Linked DNA regions of Chelatococcus sp. HY11. The protein of the gene in region 1 interacts with the protein of each later gene in a pairwise test. Links are inferred from orthologs where the notes say so. Each region holds a gene or a part of one and is shown in the gene's direction. Other genes may lie near its edges.

Region 1 (9,235 bases):
AGCACCCGCTCACGGATCTCGGCCTTGGAGGGCCGCTCCGCGCGCGGCCGCACCTTCAGGCCATAGGCGACATTGTCGAACACCGTCATGTGCCGAAACAGCGCATAGTGCTGGAAGACAAAGCCGACGCGGCGCTCCTGCACCGAGAGGCGCGTGGCGTCGTCATGCCCGAAGAACACCTGGCCTGCACTGGCATCTTCCAGCCCGGCGATGATGCGCAGCAGCGTCGTCTTGCCCGAACCGGACGGCCCGAGCAGGGCGACGAGCTCGCCCGGCGCGATGTCGAGGTCGACGCCTCGAAGCGCCGCGTCCCCTCCGAAATCCTTGGCTATCCCGACAACGCGGATCCCCGCGGGCGGATGCCCCGCCTTAGTGCTGGGTGTCGAGGCTGTTACCATATCGCCATTCGAGAATTGATTTCCCTGCGAGAGTGACAAGGGCGAGGAGAGCGAGGAGCGAAGCAACGGCGAAGGCCGCGACGATGTTATATTCATTGTAGAGAATCTCCACCTGCAGCGGCATGGTGTTGGTAAGTCCCCGAATGCGGCCGGATACCACCGAAACGGCGCCAAATTCCCCCATCGCCCGCGCGTTGCAAAGCAGCACGCCGTAGAGAAGCGCCCAGCGGATGTTCGGCAGCGTCACCGTGCGGAAGGCCGTGAAGCCGGAAGCGCCCAGCGTCAGCGCCGCCTCTTCGTCGCTTGTGCCCTGTTGCTGCATGAGGGGAATGAGTTCGCGCGCCACGAAGGGAAAAGTCACGAAGACGGTGGCGAGAACGATACCCGGAACCGCAAAGATGATCTGCAAGCCTTGTGATTTGAGATAGGGCCCGAGAAAGCCCTGAGCTCCGAAAAGGAGCACATAGATCAGGCCTGCGACCACGGGAGAGACCGAGAACGGCAGGTCGATGAGCGTGATGAGGAAGCTCTTGCCACGAAACTCGAATTTGGTGATGGCCCAGGACGCCGCGATACCGAAGACGAGATTGAGGGGCACGGCGATCGCGGCCACCAGAAGTGTCAGGCGAATGGCGGCCAGCGCATCGGGCTCGCGCAGCGCGGCCCAATAGGTGCCGACGCCGGCCGCGAATGCCTGCGAAAAAACCGCGAGCAGAGGCAGCAGCAGGAACAACGCGAGAAAGCACAGCGTGCCCGCGATGAGCAGCCAGCGGGCTATCGGCGCCTCCGTCGTCGCGACGCGCCTGGCCGCATGCGGCCTCGCCACGCTCCCCGTGGACAGCGTCACGCTTGCCATGGGTGCCTCCCCAATGTCGCCGGGACGATGAAACGGGACTTGGTCGCGCTAGACATGCCCGAACCTCCGCCGGCTCCAGGCCTGAATGAGGTTGATGACGAGCAGGCTCGAAAAAGAGATCACGAGCATGATTAGCGCGATCGCCGTCGCGCCGGCATAGTCGAATTCCTCGAGCTTGATGACGATGAGGAGCGGGGCGATCTCGGACACGTAAGGCAGGTTGCCCGCGATGAAGATGACCGAGCCGTATTCGCCGACGGCCCGCGCGAAGCCCAACGCGAATCCCGTGAGCACCGCCGGCACGAGCGGCGGCAACAGCACGCGCCACACCGTTTGCAAACGGCTGGCGCCGAGCGTCGCGGAAGCTTCCTCAAGCTCCCTGTCGATCTCCTCGATCAACGGCTGAACCGTGCGCACCGCAAAGGGGAGACTGACAAAGACGAGTGCGACGAAGATGCCGAGCGGCGTGAAGGCCACCTTGATTCCGAAAGGCGCCAGCTGCGCACCCACCCAGCCGTTCGGCGCGTAAATGGCGCCGAGCGCGATGCCGGCGACAGCTGTGGGGAGCGCGAAGGGCAGGTCCACCATCGCATCGATCAGCCGGCGACCGGGGAAATGGTAACGGGTCAAAACCCAGGCGATAGCGAGACCGAACACGCTGCCGAAGCCGGCGGCTGCGAGCGACACGCCGAAGCTCGTCCTGAGCGCCGCGAGCGTCCGCTCCTCGGTGATGATGTCGACGATCCCAGCTATGCCGAGCGAGGCTGACTTGAGCGCGAGCCCCGCCATCGGTATGAGGACGATCAACGCCAGATAGATGAGCGTATAGCCAAAAGCGATGCCAAAGCCGGGAAGCGCGCTCGGCGCCCGCCAGTGGCGAAACGATGGACTGCGAGCCCCGGCCGACGTCATCGCTTGGCTCATCGCTTGACCTTCACGATCTGATCAAAGATGCCGCCGTTGTCGAAATGTTCCTTCTGCACCTTCGTCCAGCCCCCAAAGACATCGTCGATCGTGATGAGCTTGATAGCTGGCAAAGCCGCGAGATCCTCCTTGCGCGCGAACTCCCGCTTCGACGGCCGATACTTGTGCTTGGCGATGATCGCCTGCGCTTCGGGCGTATAAAGGAAGTTCAGATAGGCCTCTGCCTGCTTGCGAGTGCCCTTCTTGTCGACGTTGCCGTCCACAAGCGTGACAGGCGGCTCGGCCAGGATCGAAATTGACGGCACGACGATGTCGAATTTGTCGGCGCCGAACTCGGCGGAAGCGAGAAACGCCTCGTTTTCCCATGCGAGCAGCACATCGCCGAGCTCACGCTGGGCGAAGGTGATCGTCGAGCCGCGCGCGCCCGTATCGAGGACAGGCACGTTCCTGAACAGGGCCGCGACGAATTCCTTCGCCTTCTCATCGCTCTTGGTCCGGCCAAGCTCGAAGCCCCAGGCCGCCAGATAATTCCAGCGCGCGCCACCCGAGGTCTTCGGGTTGGGCGTGATCACCTGCACGCCGGGCTTGATCAGATCATCCCAATCCTTGATGCCCTTCGGGTTCCCCTTGCGCACCAGGAAAACGATGGTCGAGGTATAGGGCGAGGAATTGTTGGGAAGGCGCTTCTGCCAATCCTTCGGAATGAGATCCGTGCGATTGGCGATCGCATCGATATCGGCGGCCAGCGCGAGCGTGACGACGTCGGCGTCGAGCCCGTCGATCACCGTCCGCGCCTGCGAACCGGAACCGCCGTGCGAGACCCGGACTGTCAGCTTCTCGCCTGCCTTCTTCTCGTAGTCCGCTATGAACGCGGCGTTGAGCTCGCGATAAAGCTCCCGCGTCGGATCATAGGAGACGTTGAGCAGCACCGTCTCCGCACGCGCTGGCGCAACCGGCAAGGCCGCGGACGCGGCACCGAGCGCCGCGAGCGCCACGACAAACCGGCGCGACAGCTTGAATGTATTCGTCACCATGGCGGCCTCCTCAATCATCCGGCTCGATGGAACCAGTTTGACCGCATTGTTTACGCATATTTCTACATAATCAATATAGAATTTGTGGAATTAATAATTTCACATAAATTATACGTCAAAATGAGCGGTGACAACCCTTCTTCCTCAAGCCCTCCGGACCATCAGTTCACATTATCGAACGCGCGAGCCGCCAACTTGTGCCGAACAATTAAATACATTTAGTGCATGTGAAAAATATAATTCTACATAAACTGTTGACTTTCACCAGAAGGGCCTTATGTATGGAGCCGTCGGATCGGCGAAATCTGGTCCACCGCGGGAATTTGAAAGCAGCTTGCGCCGCGTCACCAAACGCTAAAGCGCCACGAAGTGTCTTCGTGGCTCCGGTCAATGCAGGAGATGCGCATGGCACTTTCTTTCTCGCACCACTCGCCGTCGAGCCAGGCTCCGCGCGCAGCCGGTCATGCCCTCTGCTCCTCCCGAATGTGTCCGTGTCGATGTGACGTCGCAGGCATGTGCTGTCGCAACCAGCGCATCTGACCAGTCATTCCGGACAATCCGAGCAAGAGAGGCGCCACAGCACCGGCGCATAAACATCATGTACGACAGCTATCTCATCGAGGTCGCCGGCCGGCCGGCTGGCATCGTTGCGCGCGATACCCATGGTTATCGCTTCCATGCGTCCGCGCGTCCCTTCTACAGCCTGAACGGTCAGGTCTTTGCCGATCCGTGGGCTGCCCAGAAGGCAGCGCAGCGCCATCTCAACGGGGTCGGACGGCGCAACGTCCCGCACCGTATCGACTGATCCGGGCTGCGTTGAGGACCGCCGCGTCAAAGGCCCTGTTCGGCGACGAAGCAACCCGACGTGGCGGCCCTCCCCACAACCGGCCCATCAAGCATAATCGTGGCAGCATCGCGCGCTTATACTTTCGCAGCACAAGCAATCATTGTAGGGCGGCGCATGTTATTCTGCCGCAAATCCTATGAGAAACGAGATCAACCGTGAACGCTCTTCCATTTCATCCGCAGGACGCAGCCCAGCCGCCCTTGGCCGCTGACGATGCCGTCGTGCGTTTCGAGGGCGTCGCCAAGACATTCGCCGCCCGAGGGCGGCAGACCGCGGTCGCCGCCCTCGAGGACATCGATCTCACCGTGCGGCGCGGCTCAATTCTGGGCGTCATAGGGCGCAGCGGCGCCGGCAAGTCCACGTTGATCCGCCTCGTCAACGGCCTGGAGAAGCCGACAGCGGGTCGTGTCCTGGTCGATGGCACCGACGTCGCGCGCTTGGCCGAGAAAGACCTGAGACAGCTCAGGCGTTCGATCGGCATGATTTTCCAGCACTTCAATCTCTTGTCCTCCCGCACCGTCTACGACAATGTCGCCCTGCCGCTCGAGATCGCCGGCGCCAGCCGCGAAGAGATCAGGCAGCGGGTCGGCCCCCTCATCGAGCTCGTGGGCCTCGCCGACAAGCGCGATCGCTATCCCGCCGAGCTTTCCGGCGGCCAGAAGCAGCGCGTCGGCATCGCGCGGGCGCTGGCGACGCGGCCCAAGGTGCTGCTTTCGGATGAGGCGACCTCCGCGCTCGATCCCGAGACCACCCGCTCGATCCTCGACCTGCTCGCGACGATCAATGCCGAGCTGAAGCTCACCATTCTCCTGATCACCCACGAAATGGCCGTGATCCGGGGCATCGCCCGTGACGTGGCGGTTATCGACAAGGGCCGCATCGTCGAGAAGGGAGACGTATTCGACCTGTTCACCAGGCCGCAGCACCCGACGACACGGACCTTCCTGGCCGCCGAAAGCGGCCGTGCCCTCCCCGCCTATGTCGCCGCGCGCCTGACCACCGAGGCGGCTCCCTCCAGCCAGGCCGTCCTGCGCGTCATCTTCAGGGGCTCGCACGCCACCGACCCCGTGCTGTCGCAGATCACCCGCAACTTCGCGATCGACGTCAATATCCTCGGCGGCACGGTGGACGCCATTTCCGGACGGCCGTTCGGCACGCTGATCGTCGCCGTGCCCAACGACGCCAGCCTGCTGCAACGCATCACCGCCTTCCTCACGGCGCGCGGCCTGGATGTCGAAACGCTGGGCTTCATCGCCCTCGGCGCCGATCAAGCCCCGGTGGACGCCACGCAGAACAAGGGGGGACAGAGCGATGTCGCCTGAAATCATCCGCCTGATCGCCGCGTCAACACTTGATACGCTCTACATGGTCGCAGCCGCCACCGCGATCGGCACCCTCATTGGCCTGCCGCTCGGCGTTTTCCTGGCCACGAGCAAGCGCGGCGAGCTGCTGTCGGCGCCCGTCGCCAACAGTGTCCTTGGCATCATCGTGAATGCTGCGCGCTCGACACCCTTCATCATTCTCACCGTGTCGATCATCCCGTTCACCCGCCTTGTCGCGGGCACGTCGATCGGCACCACGGCGGCCATCGTCCCCCTCGCGGTGGCCGCCACCCCATTCATCGCCCGCCTCGTCGAAGGCTCAATTCGCGAGGTCGATCAGGGGCTGATCGAGGCGGCGCGCGCCATGGGCGCGAGCCCGGTGCAGATTCTCGCCAAGGTGCTGGTGCCCGAGGCTTTGCCCGGAATCGTGCTAGGCCTGACGCTCGCCATCGTCAGCCTGATCGGCTTCTCCGCCATCGTCGGCGTGGTTGGCGGTGGCGGCCTGGGGGATCTCGGCATCCGCTATGGCTACCAGCGCTTCATGCCGGATGTGATGGCCGCTGTCGTTCTCGTCCTCATCCTTCTCGTGCAGGGCATCCAAAGCCTCGGCGACGCCCTGTCGCGCAAGCTGAACAAGCGCGTGCGCCACGGCTGATCACGCGTGCCTGATCCTGAAGAATATCTGTCCACGGAGACTGCCATGAAACTCTCGTTCTTAACCCTCGCCGTCGCGGCAAGCCTCACATTCGCGGCGACATCCCTGTCCGCCCAAGCGGAAACGATCAAGATCGGCGTGACGCCGGGCCCGCATGCGCAGATCCTGGAAGCGGTGAAGCCCATTGCCGCCAAGCAGGGCGTCACCATCGAGATCGTCGAATTCTCCGACTATGTCGTGCCCAATCAGGCGCTCGATTCCGGCGACATCCAGGCCAACTCGTTCCAGCACGAGCCGTTCCTCGACAACCAGAAAGCCGATCGTGGCTTCAAGATCGAGAATGTCGCATCCACCGTGACGTTCCCCCTCAGCATCTATTCCAAGAAATACAAGTCCTGGAACGACATCCCCGAAGGCTCCACCGTCGCTATCCAGAACGACCCGACCAATGGCGGGCGCAGCCTGCTGCTGCTCCAGGCCAAGGGACTGATCAAGCTGAAGGAAGGCGTCGGCTTCAAGCCCAGCCCGCTCGACATCATCGACAATCCGAAGAAGCTAAAGTTCCTGGAAATCGAGGCGGCTCAGACCCCACGCACCTTGGATGACGTGGCGGCGGCGTCGATCAACACCAATTATGCGACCTCGGCCGGTATCGATCCCTCGGCGATCATCCTCACCGAAGACGCGAAAGGTCCCTACGTGAACGTCATCGCGGTCCGCAGCGTCGATAAGGACAAGCCGTGGGTGAAGATACTTGTCGACAGCTACCACACTCCCGAAGTGAAGAGCTTCATCGAAAAGACCTTCAAGGGTTCCATACTCCCAAGCTGGTAAACCTCGCGGCATCGTGGACGCGGGATGACCACGGCTGTCCGTTTATGACTAAACCTTTCTCCGCCCGAGACTTAATCTCCGCCCGAGACTTGGCAAACCCGGATGGCCTGTCCATCCGGGTTCTTTTTTACTCTGCAGCCAGCAATATCCTGTTCATGTGCGCCACCACATAGCTTCATACAGGCCATCGGCGGATCCTGCGTTTTGCCGGACACCCCTTTGAGGTCGATTTCTCCGATCTGCCGGTGGAGACATGTGCCGCTTGCGGCCTGCTCCTTTCCGATAGGCTGTTGCGGCGAAAAGGGGTAGTTTTCGCCAGCTGTGGCGGGGAGCAATCGTGGTCGGTTTTCTGGTTTGGACGGCGCTATACTGTGTGCTTGCCGTCCTGGCACATAACTACGGGGCCATCGCCAACGACATCACGGTGTTGTGGCCGGCAGGCGGTATCGCGCTTTACCTCATCCTGCGTTACGGTCGCGCCAACCTCGTCATGGGCCTCGGACCAACGATCACCGGAGGCCTTCTCGCCGCGATCATAACCACCCTGCAGAAGAATCAGCCGACTTTCGGCTTTTTCCTGACAGAGGTATTGCTCATCAGCGCGGCGGTGACCGGCGCCATATTCGGCGCCGCGATGTGCAGGCTCTTCTCCCAAAACTGGGATGGCCCGAAAGATCCGTTCAGTCACCCGCGCAGCATGGTGATTCTTCTGGCGGCGGGCTGCGAGGCTTTCGCCTTAGGCAGTGCGCTGGTCGGCACCACGATATTGCGCGGGTCACTGGCCCTGCGGGGAATCGAGCCTCTGAGCGGAGCCTCCGATTTTATAGGCAGCTTCATTCCCTGGCTCATCGGCGACCTGGCGAGCTGCGTCATGGTGACGCCAGCCTTGATCGCCTGGAGCCAGCCCGGCCGTTGGGAGCGTCCGCCAGTAACCGTCCTGACGCTCTGGGGCCTGACGATCGTCACGGCGTTCGCCGCACTTTTTGTCAATCTGCCTGCCATGGTCGAGAACGCGGCCATGCTGCTGCTGATCGGCCCCGCGCTCGCGGCCGCAGCCTTTTCGACCCGGCCGCGGCTCTTCTGCGCGATCGTTCTGACGACCGCCAGTCTGACCCTGATGGTGGTCGGCAGCCACGACGGCGATTCCAACTTCGATCTGCCGATCCTCCTGCTCCTGGCGCAGCTCTACATTCTCACCGTCACCTCGACGCAATTCGTGCTCTATGCAACCGTGGCGGAGAGCCGCCGCAGCGCGGCCGAGCGAATCAATCTCGCGCGCCATTTCTCGCCCAACATGGTGGAACTCGTGGCACGCCTCGGCCGACCGTTCGCGAAGCCGCGCAAGCTGCCGGCCACTGTACTTTTCTGCGACATCCGCAGCTTCACCACCCTCTCGGAAGCGGCCGGCCCCGAGGAAACGATGGAGCTGCTGCGCGACTTCCACAAGGCGATGGCCAAGGTCATCTTCGACCATCACGGCACGCTCGATCGCTTCCTGGGCGATGGGCTTATGGCGGTGTTCGGGATGCCCGAGCCGCGCGGTGACGACGCGCGACGGGCGCTTGCCTGCGGATTTGCAATGCTGGAAGCACTTGAAGGGATCAACAGGAACAGGGTCGGGCGCGGCCTGCCTGAAGTCGCAATGGGAATTGGCATTCACAAGGGGGATGTGATGCTCGGCGACATCGGAGGCGAGCAGGCGCTCGCCATTACCGTCGTGGGCGACACGGTCAATGCCGCGAGCCGCCTCCAGGTGCTATGCAGAACCCATGGCGCGGCTCTCATTGTCAGCCAGGAAGCGCTCGAAGCCGCGCGCAACTGCGATGGTGGCGCCGTCCCGCCGACCTTGAGCCAGCTCAATCGTATCGGCAACACGCTCCTGCGGGGACGCAGCCAGGAAACGGAGATCTGGGGCCTGATCGAAGCGGCAGCACCTGCCCCGCCGCTTCAGCCGACAGATGCGCCTCAGTCAGACGAGCCTCAGTCCTTGGCGCGCTCGACATAGGAGTTGTCGGCGGTCATCACGACGATGCGCGTGCCGGTGGAGATATGCGGCGGCACCATCACGCGGATGCCGTTCGACATCTGAGCCGGCTTGTAGGATGAGGAAGCGGTCTGCCCCTTCACCGTCGGCTCGGTTTCCACCACCTCGAGCACCACGCGCTGCGGCAGCTCGATGGAAACAGCCACGCCCTCATGGATCGAGACCATACAGGCCATTCCTTCCTGCAGATACACGGCCTGATCGCCGATCACATCAGCCGGAACGGTGATCTGCTCGAAGCTCTCGGGGTTCATGAAGACATAGTCGGCGCCGTCCTGATAGAGATAGGTGTGCTCGCGATCCTCGACATAGGCGCGCTCG
Region 2 (9,141 bases), on another replicon or contig:
CCGCGGCGGCAAAGCCCAAGAGCGGCGTCAAAGTATGATACGCGCTTTCGATTTCGGCGACATCGCTGTGTCCGTTATGAAAGGCGCTGGATGCCATCATGACCATGGCCATGTTGACGAGACCCGCGGCGGCGAGCGCCAGCACAACCTCGATGTTCGAAAACTTCAAGAGCTTGCGTCGCTCCGATTCACCGGCCACAGGTGCGCGCTGTTGGGTCAATCCCGAGTGAAGATAAAGAGCGTGGGGCATGACGGTCGCGCCTATGATGCCGACCGAGATGATCAGCGCCTCACGATCCGGAATGTGCGGCAATAGCGCACTGTATGAGGCCGCCGTCCAGTCAACCGGCGCGATGAACATTTCGACGAGGTAACACAGCCCAATGACCGCAACGAGGCTGCCTATGATCAACTCCATCGGACGGAAGCCGTGCTTCTCGAAAAGCAGGATTCCATAAGTCACGACCGCTGTGACCAGCATGCCCGCAAGGAGCGGCATGTGGGCGAGAAGAGACAGGCCGAGCGCCCCGCCGAGAAACTCGGCAAGATCTGTGGCCATGGCAGCGATTTCGCTTATGATCCACATCGCGATCACGATAGGGACGGGAAAGTATTCTCGGCACATTTCCGCAAGATTGCGCCCGGTCACGATGCCGAGCTTGGCCGAAAGCGCCTGAAACAGCATGGCGATGAGATTCGCCATCAGGACAACCCACAGCAACGTGTAGCCGTATTTGGCACCGGCTTGAATGTTGGTGGCAAAATTGCCGGGGTCCATGTAGGCGATCGATGTGACAACAGCCGGACCGGCAAATAGCAGGGCCGTGGTGGGCCCTCGACGCCGACCCGCCAGCGCCTCTTCGATGGCCGCAATGGTGCGCTGTGTCACGGTCTGCAATGAGAGGAGAGAGGACATTTCGAAGCCTTTCGTTACCTCTGCTTCGAAATATAGCCAAAGCTACATTTTCGTCAATCGACTTTAACGGCGGGCGGGGCGAGGCGTATAATGTCGCTGCGATTCACATGGCTGCGGACTTGGACCATCCGCTCAATCAGAAAGCGACCTCAGTGACCGCGGCACAAATACGACGACGGAGTGACTCATCGGACCGTGATGATCCACGGCAGGCTGAGCGGTTTGAGAAAGCCAGAGCGGCGCGATCGATGACGCTCTTGGAGGACTACGTCGAGCTGATCGCCGACCTGTTGAAAGAGCACGGCGAGGCTAGAACAACCGACATCGCCCGAATACTCGGGGTTACGCACCCCACCGCCACGAAGACGATAGCTAGGCTGAGGCGTGAGGGGTTGGCTGTATCGCGTCCTTATCGGGGCGTGTTTCTGACCGAAGCCGGAATTGCCCTGGCCGACCGGGTTCGGCGAAGGCACCGTCTCGTCGTAGAATTATTGATCGCGGTCGGCGTACCGCAGGAGTCCGCTGAAGCGGATGCCGAAGGCATTGAGCACCACGTGTCAGATGTCACGCTGTCGGCATTCGAGCGTTATCTGAAGAAAAGCGCTGCCGGCGGCCGCAGCCTCGGTGCGACCGGCAAGCCGTGACATTCCTGGCTGAGACGAGAGTGGTCACAGACCGCGGGACGGTATGACGTTCTGTATTGACCGGTGTTGGCAACGGCGTGGACTAGCCGAGATGCGGCAGCGTAACGAAGGCCGCAAAGCCGACGGCACCTGCCACTACGGAGGCGAGCGCGAGAGGAAGCCAGAAACGCACTGGCCCGGTCGCTGCAGCGACGATGAGCCGGCCGGCGGCATTGGTTGCAAGCGCGATCAGCACGGCGTGCCCCACGGTCTCTCTATCGGCTGAGACGCCGAGAAGCCGTAATGCGCTCAGCACGGCAACGTCGATATCGAAGGTGCCGGTGATCGCCGACGTGACCACCATGCCGCCGGTGTTCCCGACCGAAACTGCAGCACTTATGGTCGATACCACCGCAAAAAGAATCGCAAAGGCCAGCAGTGCCCACAATTCGAACGGGTTGCGTGGCATTTGCCCGGCGTCGCTTGGAACTGCACCGCGCGACAGGAACACCCCGCCACACATTACGAAAGTCAGCACCGCGGCAAGAATGGCAAGACCTGCGACGCCGAGCACTGATGGTGAGACGATCGCGACGATGCCGGCAACACGCAGCACCGAGACAGCCGCGGCGAGCGTGGCGGCTCCGGCCAGCGGCCAGGGATTGCCGCCTGCTGTTGCCGTACGCGCGAGCGCCAGCGTGACCGCCGTCGACGACACCACTGCCCCCGCCAATCCGCCCACTAGCACTCCACGTGTGGCTCCGAACAGGCGGACGGCAATATAGCCGAGGAACGAGATGGCAGCCGTCAGCACTGTGAACAGCCAGATCTGTTGCGGATTGAAGCCGCCCCACGGATCGATCGCCTGCGCAGGGAGGAGCGGCAGAATGATCGCCGTCATCACCGCCAGCACCAGCGCTGCGCGCAACTCGATCCAGGAGATGCGCCTGAGAAGGCCATGCAGCAGATCGCGACTGGCGAGCAGGACGGCGAGTGCGGTTCCTCCGGCGGCAGCTGCGCGGTGATCCCCCGTAACCGCCAGAGCTCCGAGCACGAACACGCCCAGCGCCGCGACAACGCCGGTCACGCTGAAATCGGCATCCTGAGTGGCTTCGCGGCTCTTGAACCACGCGAAGACCGCCGTGAAGGCGATCAGACCCGCAATGAGCACCGAAGGCGCCTCGAGACTGCGGGAAAGCGCCGCGAACACGCCGCCCAGCAAGCCGGTGATCGCATAGGTACGGATACCGGCCGTCCTGGCACCGTCCGGGGCGTCGCGCTCGCGCCAGCCGCGCTCGAGGCCGACGAGCAGACCAATAGCCAGGGCGAGGCCGAACTTCGTGATCAAGATTTCCATCGCGAGTCTCCCGACGGCCGGTGACCATAATGGGAGACGTGCATCATCGCGCTTTGCGGATCATCCGCCACAGGACATCGTCGCAGCGCCAGAAGTGGTGCCAAAGCGCGGCGCAGGCATGCAGGAGAACAAGAACGAGTAGCGTCCAGCTAAGGACGCTGTGAACCGGGGCGATCCGAAACGTCAGATACATGGCGATCGTTCCGGTGATCGGCAGTGCGATCAGCACGGCATAGAGGGCGGCGTGCATGGCTTTGGCCGACATGCGCTCCAACGGCGACAAGCCCGGAACAGGCGCCGGACGGCCGTATGTGAAGCGCAGCAGAAGCTGCGCCAGCGCGAGACCAAGAATGGCCCAACCGCTCCAGGCATGCACCTGATGCAGAAACAGGTCGATGGGACGCGGCTTCATGAACAGGTGCGCCATGTGGGTGCGCTGTATTGCCCAGGCGGTCGGCACCTGGACAAGACACAGGACCAGCACCAGCCAATGCATGAGTCGATGCGCGAGAGGAAATCCGTCCGGGCGATCCGCGCCGCGCATCCATCCGGGCAACAGCGTCCTCAAGCCTCGACCTCAACGATGTCGCCTGAGCGTGCGGCATAGTCGAGCGCATAGGCGAGCTCGCCTGTTGTCTCGGCGTGGACATGGAGAAGCGGCTGGCCGCGGTCGATCTCGTCGCCGAGCCTGACCTCCATGTGAACGCCCGCCGCCTTCGCTTCCGGCGCGCCCGCGAGCTTGGCGAGCCGGGAGAGCTTGCGGTTGTTGATATGAACCACGCGGCCGGCGTGCGGTGCCGTCAACGGATGGGCGTAGGCCGCCTTCGGCGGCACACGAAGGCCGCCCTGCGCCTGGCAGATCGCCTCGAATTTCGACCAGGCCCTGCCGCTCGCAAGGGTAGCCAGCGCGAGATTGACACCCTCTCCCTTCTCCGCCTTGCCGCCGATCTCGAGCGCGGCTCCGGCCAGCGCGGCGGCGCGACGACGCAGATCGTCGGGCGCCGTCGGCGCGTTGTTCAGCACGGCAAGCACGTCATGGGCCTCGAGAGCCGGTCCGATGCCGCGCCCAACAGGCTGGGCGCCGTCGGTCTGGACGCAGGTCGTTGCAAGATCGAAGCGTGTCGCAACCGCGCTCAGGCGCTGCGCAAGGCGGCCAGCCGCGTCCTCGCCGCGCACCTTCGCGGTGGCGCCGACCGGAATGTCGATCACGACATGGGTTGACCCCGCTGCGATCTTCTTGGACAGGACGGAGGCGATCAGCTGGCCTTCGGTGTCGATATCGAGCTCGCGCTCGACGCGCACGAAGATATCGTCGGCCGGGCTCAGATGCACGGCGCCGCCCCAGGCGATACAGCCGCCTTCACGTTCAACGACGCGCCTCAATGTCGCGATGTCGAGTTCCACCGGAGCCAGCGTCTCCATCGTGTCGGCGGTGCCGGCCGGAGAGGTGATGGCACGTGACGAGGTCTTGGGCATGAGCAGGCCGTTTGCCGCGACGATCGCGACCACGATCGGCGTTGTCCTGTTGCCGGGGAGGCCGCCGACGCAATGCTTGTCGACCACGATCGGCGCGTCCCAGCGCATCCGTTCGCCGACGTCCACCATAGCGCCGGTCAGGTCGGCGGTTTCGTTCTCGTCGAGGGGGAGGGCAGCACTGGCGGTCAGAAAGGCCGCAAGGTGGACCTCCGTGTAGCGGCCGGCGACCACGTCGCGCAGGATCTCGGAAAAGGCTCGGGAGTCGAGCCGATTGCCGTAGATGCGCTGACGCACGCTCGCCAGGGAGTCAATCGCTGGCGCATGGCTGACCCGGACCACATCACCGTCGGTCAGGCCAAGCCGTTCCCACGCGGCCTCGGAAAGGCCGACCTCGTCGATGGCGATGAGCCCGTCACCATCGACCTGAAACAGCGTCGCCTGCACCTCGCCATTCCCGTTGGACACGAGCACCTGCGAGCGCGCCGACAGTCCCTCCGACCGGCAGACGTGGCAATCGGTGCGCATGACGACGACAGCCTGATGCTGGGTGTGCAGATGGATGCGTCGCACCCGCAGCGTCGGTTGAGCGGGAATGGCCATGTCGGTCGACGTCATAGATCGAACTTCTGGTTCTGACGGGGAACGACGGCGTTCCACTTGAGCTCGCGGTCGATGCGAACGCGCAGGGCTTCCGCGCCTTCGTCTTCACCATGCACGATGAACACACGTGACGGCGGTCGCCGGAAGCCCGAAAGCCATCGCATCAGCTCGTTCGAATCGGCATGGGCTGACAGCATCGACAGTTCCTCGACCGCAGCGCGAACCGGAATCCATTCGCCGTGGATCTTGGTCTCCTGCGCGCCTTGCAGCATGGCCCGGCCGCGGGTGCCGGCTGCCTGGAAACCGGAGAACAGGATCGTGTTGCGGGCGTGTGGAGCGAACGCCTTCAGGTGGTGGAGGACGCGCCCGCCGGTCGCCATGCCGCTCGCCGAGATCACCACCTTGGGGTAGGGGCTTGCCGTGATGCCCTTCGAGCCGTCGACGTCGCGGGTGTAGGTCGCAATCGCGCAGACTTCCTTGCATTGCTCCGGCGTCAGACGGTGGTCCCCGCGATGGGCGTGGAGGAGGTCGGTGGCGTCGATTGCCATCGGACTGTCAAGATAGACAGGCACCTTCGCCAGGCGCCCAGCCCTTTTGAGCTTCCAGAGATGGTAAAGGAGCGATTGCGCGCGGCCCACGGCGAAGGCGGGAACGACGACCGTCCCGCCGCGCGCGACCGTTCGCTCGACGACGGCGCCGAGCGCTTCGGTGGGATCGGCAGGATCGTGCACACGGTTGCCGTAGGTCGATTCGACCAACACATAGTCCGCCTCCGGCACCGGCACGGGATCGGGAAGAACCGGATCGTCATAGCGGCCGAGATCGCCGGAGAAGGCGACACGGCGTCCGCCCCATTCGATCTCGGCGGTGGCGGCCCCAAGGATGTGACCGGCATGGCGGAAAGTCAGCGTCGCGCCGAACGAGAGCTTGACCGTTTTGTCGAAGGGGACGGTCGAGAAGAATTCGAGGCTGCGCTCAGCGTCACGGATGCCGTAGAGGGCGAGCGCCGGCTTGTGCTTCGAAAAGCCCTTTCGGTTGGCGTACTCCGCATCCTTTTCCTGCAGGTGACCACTGTCCTTGAGGATAAGCTCCGCGACGTCCCGGGTCGCCCCCGTCGAATAGATCGTTCCTTTGAAGCCGTCGCGCACAAGCTTGGGAAGATACCCAGAATGGTCGAGATGGGCGTGCGTCAGGATAACGGCGTCGATGCTCGATGGGTCGATCGGCAGCGGCTCCCAGTTCAGCTCGCGCAGATTTTTGAGGCCCTGAAACAGTCCGCAGTCGATCAGGATGCGTTTGTCGCCGTTGGCGAGCAGATGTTTCGAGCCGGTGACGGTGCCTGCGCCGCCGAGGGAAGTAAGTGTCAGCATGGCGTCCTTCATTTGGTAGGAGGGATGAGATCGGCGGGCGAGCCTTTCCCATCGATGGCATTGCGTTCGGCGACTGTCAGGAATTCGTTGCGCGACCATCCGGCCAAAGGTGCGGCGGCATCGATCAGATGCGCCCAACTGCAGCGATTGGCGAACAGCAGGCCCGCGGTATCCAGCGTGCCGCCCCGGCTGATATAGCCGCGGGCCACAGTGTGTTTCGGACCGCTGTCGAGCCGTCGCAGCAGGCCGAGCATCGGCTCGGGCCGTGTGTGCGAGACGATCAGGCGCGGGACATCGACCGGGAAGAGGCGCACGAGCTCCTCGTCGGACGCCACAAAACGCGCCTCGATCGGATCGCGCGGGATCCGGAAGCGACCGGGCTCGCTGATCGCCGTCACCACCACCCGCCGTCCATGCTCTTTCAGGCGGTGCGCCGCCTTGAGCGCCTCTTCGAGCTGGTAGGCCCCGATCGCAACGATCTGCAACTCGGCGCCGTCAACCTGTCCTGCGATGTGGGCAGCGCCGTCGGCGACAAAACGGACGGCGGCCGCGCCGTCGAAGCGGTGCGGCATGTCGCGCTTGGAGACGATCACGCAGGCGACCTGGCCGCGCCCTTCGAACACCGAAGCCATGGTGGCGACGGCGCTGTTGGCGTCAACGGGAAACAGCACACGCGCTGTGTCCGACATCTCGCCGAGCAGAGCCTCGCCGACGGTCGGGTCCTGATGCGACTGCTCGTTCTTGGAATTCTCCCACGTATGCGAGGTGACGACGAGCGGCACGGAAATCCAGCCTGGGTTCTGGCCCACGGTGCGTTGGTGGCGCGCGAAGATAATCTCCTGACGCAAGCCACCCAGCATCTTCATCGCGAATGCTTCGTAGCTGACGATGAGGTTGATCCCGCCTTTGTTCGCAAGGGCCGCGGCGGCGACCGCCTCCTCGTTGAGCGCCGTGATCACGCTGCCGTTGCGTGCTTCGGCGACGCCCGTCTCCGGCGAATTGACGCGATGGCGCAGGCGCTCGAGGGTCGCGCCCATATGATTGGAGCTCAACTCGTCGGGGTTGCCGACACGCACGCGCAGAGCAGGATTGGCGTCGACGAGCCGTACAAACCAGCGATCGAGCGCGTGCATAGCGCAGTCCGCCGGTGAGCCGGCTTCCGTCCAGTGGGGGGCGGGGAGTTCCGGCGCCGGCGGATGGCGGACCGCCAGAGGGTGAAGGCTCTCCGCTGGCCGGTTCTGCCGCTCGTGGACCGCTACGGCTGCGACCGCCGCCTCGATGTCGCCAGGTGGGACGAACAGGTCTTTCGCCGCGGCGTTGAAGGCGCTGCGCGCAGCTTCGTTTCGCGAAGGGTTTGCTGCCAGAGGCAGGTTGTGCGCGGCATTGGTGCCTGCGCCAGGGAAGCCGAACCCCTTCACGGTCTCGGCGATGACGTAGGGCATGGGGGTCGGATAGGCGCGATCGGGATCGGCGGAAAAGCGCCCAAGGCGTTCCTCCGCCGTCAGGATCGCCCAGACGAAGGCCGCGGGATCGCGACCGTCGATCTCGAACGGATCGAAGCCGTTGAGCCTGAGATGATCGGCGAGCCAGGCCGCACCGCCCTGCTGCGCAATCTGCGCCCGCTCCTCAATCCTTCGGCCGTTGAGGATCATGACCGGCACGACGAGACCGCAGTCCTCGGCCCGCCACCAGCGCGGCGTCCAGTCAGAGCCGCGCTGCTCCTCGAAGGCGCCATCGCTCAAGAAGGCGACCAGGCTTTCTCCCGGTAGCGGGGCATGCACATATTGGACCTCGGCGAAGCCGAGATACCCGCCCTCGGAGATGGCGCCGGCCGTGTTCGGTCCGGCATGGCTGCCGATCGGCACCGCCGGACGGCCTTGGGCGTCGATCGCGTAGGAATAGAAGTCGGCCGCAAGCTGGGAAAGCCCCTTCTCGCTGCGGTCATAGCGCCCTTTCTGCGCATCCGAAACATCGCCGGTCAGCGCGTTGAGCGCCTCGATCGCGGCGACGCAATGGCCCTGGCCCATCACCCAGGAGCGGGTGGTGGCCGAGAGTGCGTTCGCCGTGAGATAGCCGACAAAGGCCGGCACCATGTTTAGCGATCCGCCGGTATGACCTTCCGGAGCAGCCTTGAAAGCCTCGGCCGGCAGCGGCGCGCCGGAGAGGTCGACGCACTTGGCATAGGTCATGTGAACGACCGTCCACATCGCGGCAGACGCCAGCCGGTCGGCGGCGGCGAGCAGGCGGTAGAGCGCGTCAGGGTCCAGCTTTGGCGACTGCGCGAGTGAGCGAATGCGCTCGATGGTCTCGTCGGTATGCGTGATCGGGCCGTAGCCGGCGCGCCAATGTTCGAATGCTGAGGACGTCGTCGCGGCCATGCGTTTGCTGCCTTCAAGGATTGATTTGCTTCACGGCTGTTGGCCGGTTCATCCGACCCCGCCGGTCCAGGGCGGAGGATCGCTCGCAGGGAAGGAATCGATACCAGCGCGTTCGACGTCGTCGACCGCCTCGGGTGGGCGTCGATGACGGACGAGTTCGGGATCGGGCGCGTCGGCAGCCGCGATCGCGTCGGCGATCAGCTGCGAGAGTCCGATCGCGTTGGTCGGGTGACTGACCGAATCGGTGGACACGATCCTGCCGCAGAGCGGCGCCAGACGCGTATAGGAATCCCCAGCGAAGATGCCGTGCACGACAGCGACGTCGGGACGTGGGAATCCAAGCGGCGGCAGCTTGCGCGCCGCTTGGATGAGCGTGTTGCCGGAGGAGGCGATGTCGTCGACCAGGACGGGCTGCAGCCCG

What was found.
Region 2: the proteins of KIO74_RS17870 (region 1) and mntR interact in binary tests that used the Escherichia coli proteins (3 or more experiments, as listed by UniProt). The link is inferred for Chelatococcus sp. HY11 from one-to-one orthologs.

Annotation. Positions count from the first base shown.
Region 1 is NZ_JAHBRX010000001.1:3,925,645-3,934,879, reverse strand. Bases 3,469-6,297 are described here. They hold KIO74_RS17870 (methionine ABC transporter ATP-binding protein), read left to right. Parts: upstream 3,469-4,214; coding sequence 4,215-5,381; downstream 5,382-6,297. Other genes in these bases: KIO74_RS17860 (MetQ/NlpA family ABC transporter substrate-binding protein), read left to right, coding at 6,082-6,297; KIO74_RS17865 (methionine ABC transporter permease), read left to right, coding at 5,371-6,036; KIO74_RS17875 (hypothetical protein), read left to right, coding at 3,811-4,017. Also shown: KIO74_RS17895 (sulfate/molybdate ABC transporter ATP-binding protein), read right to left, coding at 1-398; sulfate ABC transporter permease subunit CysW, read right to left, coding at 370-1,254; sulfate ABC transporter permease subunit CysT, read right to left, coding at 1,303-2,166; KIO74_RS17880 (sulfate ABC transporter substrate-binding protein), read right to left, coding at 2,175-3,212; more of KIO74_RS17860, read left to right, coding at 6,298-6,870; KIO74_RS32500 (adenylate/guanylate cyclase domain-containing protein), read left to right, coding at 7,208-8,875; efp (elongation factor P), read right to left, coding at 8,851-9,235. UniProt on the Escherichia coli protein: Part of the ABC transporter complex MetNIQ involved in methionine import. Responsible for energy coupling to the transport system. It has also been shown to be involved in formyl-L-methionine transport.
Region 2 is NZ_JAHBRX010000004.1:906-10,046, forward strand. What follows is about bases 80-2,814. They hold mntR (manganese-binding transcriptional regulator MntR), read left to right. Parts: upstream 80-1,068; coding sequence 1,069-1,560; downstream 1,561-2,814. Other genes in these bases: KIO74_RS30390 (Nramp family divalent metal transporter), read right to left, coding at 80-916; KIO74_RS30400 (MgtC/SapB family protein), read right to left, coding at 1,643-2,814. Also shown: more of KIO74_RS30390, read right to left, coding at 1-79; more of KIO74_RS30400, read right to left, coding at 2,815-2,896; KIO74_RS30405 (cytochrome b), read right to left, coding at 2,940-3,464; KIO74_RS30410 (thymidine phosphorylase family protein), read right to left, coding at 3,461-4,987; KIO74_RS30415 (MBL fold metallo-hydrolase RNA specificity domain-containing protein), read right to left, coding at 4,984-6,342; KIO74_RS30420 (phosphoketolase family protein), read right to left, coding at 6,351-8,720; KIO74_RS30425 (ribose-phosphate pyrophosphokinase), read right to left, coding at 8,769-9,141.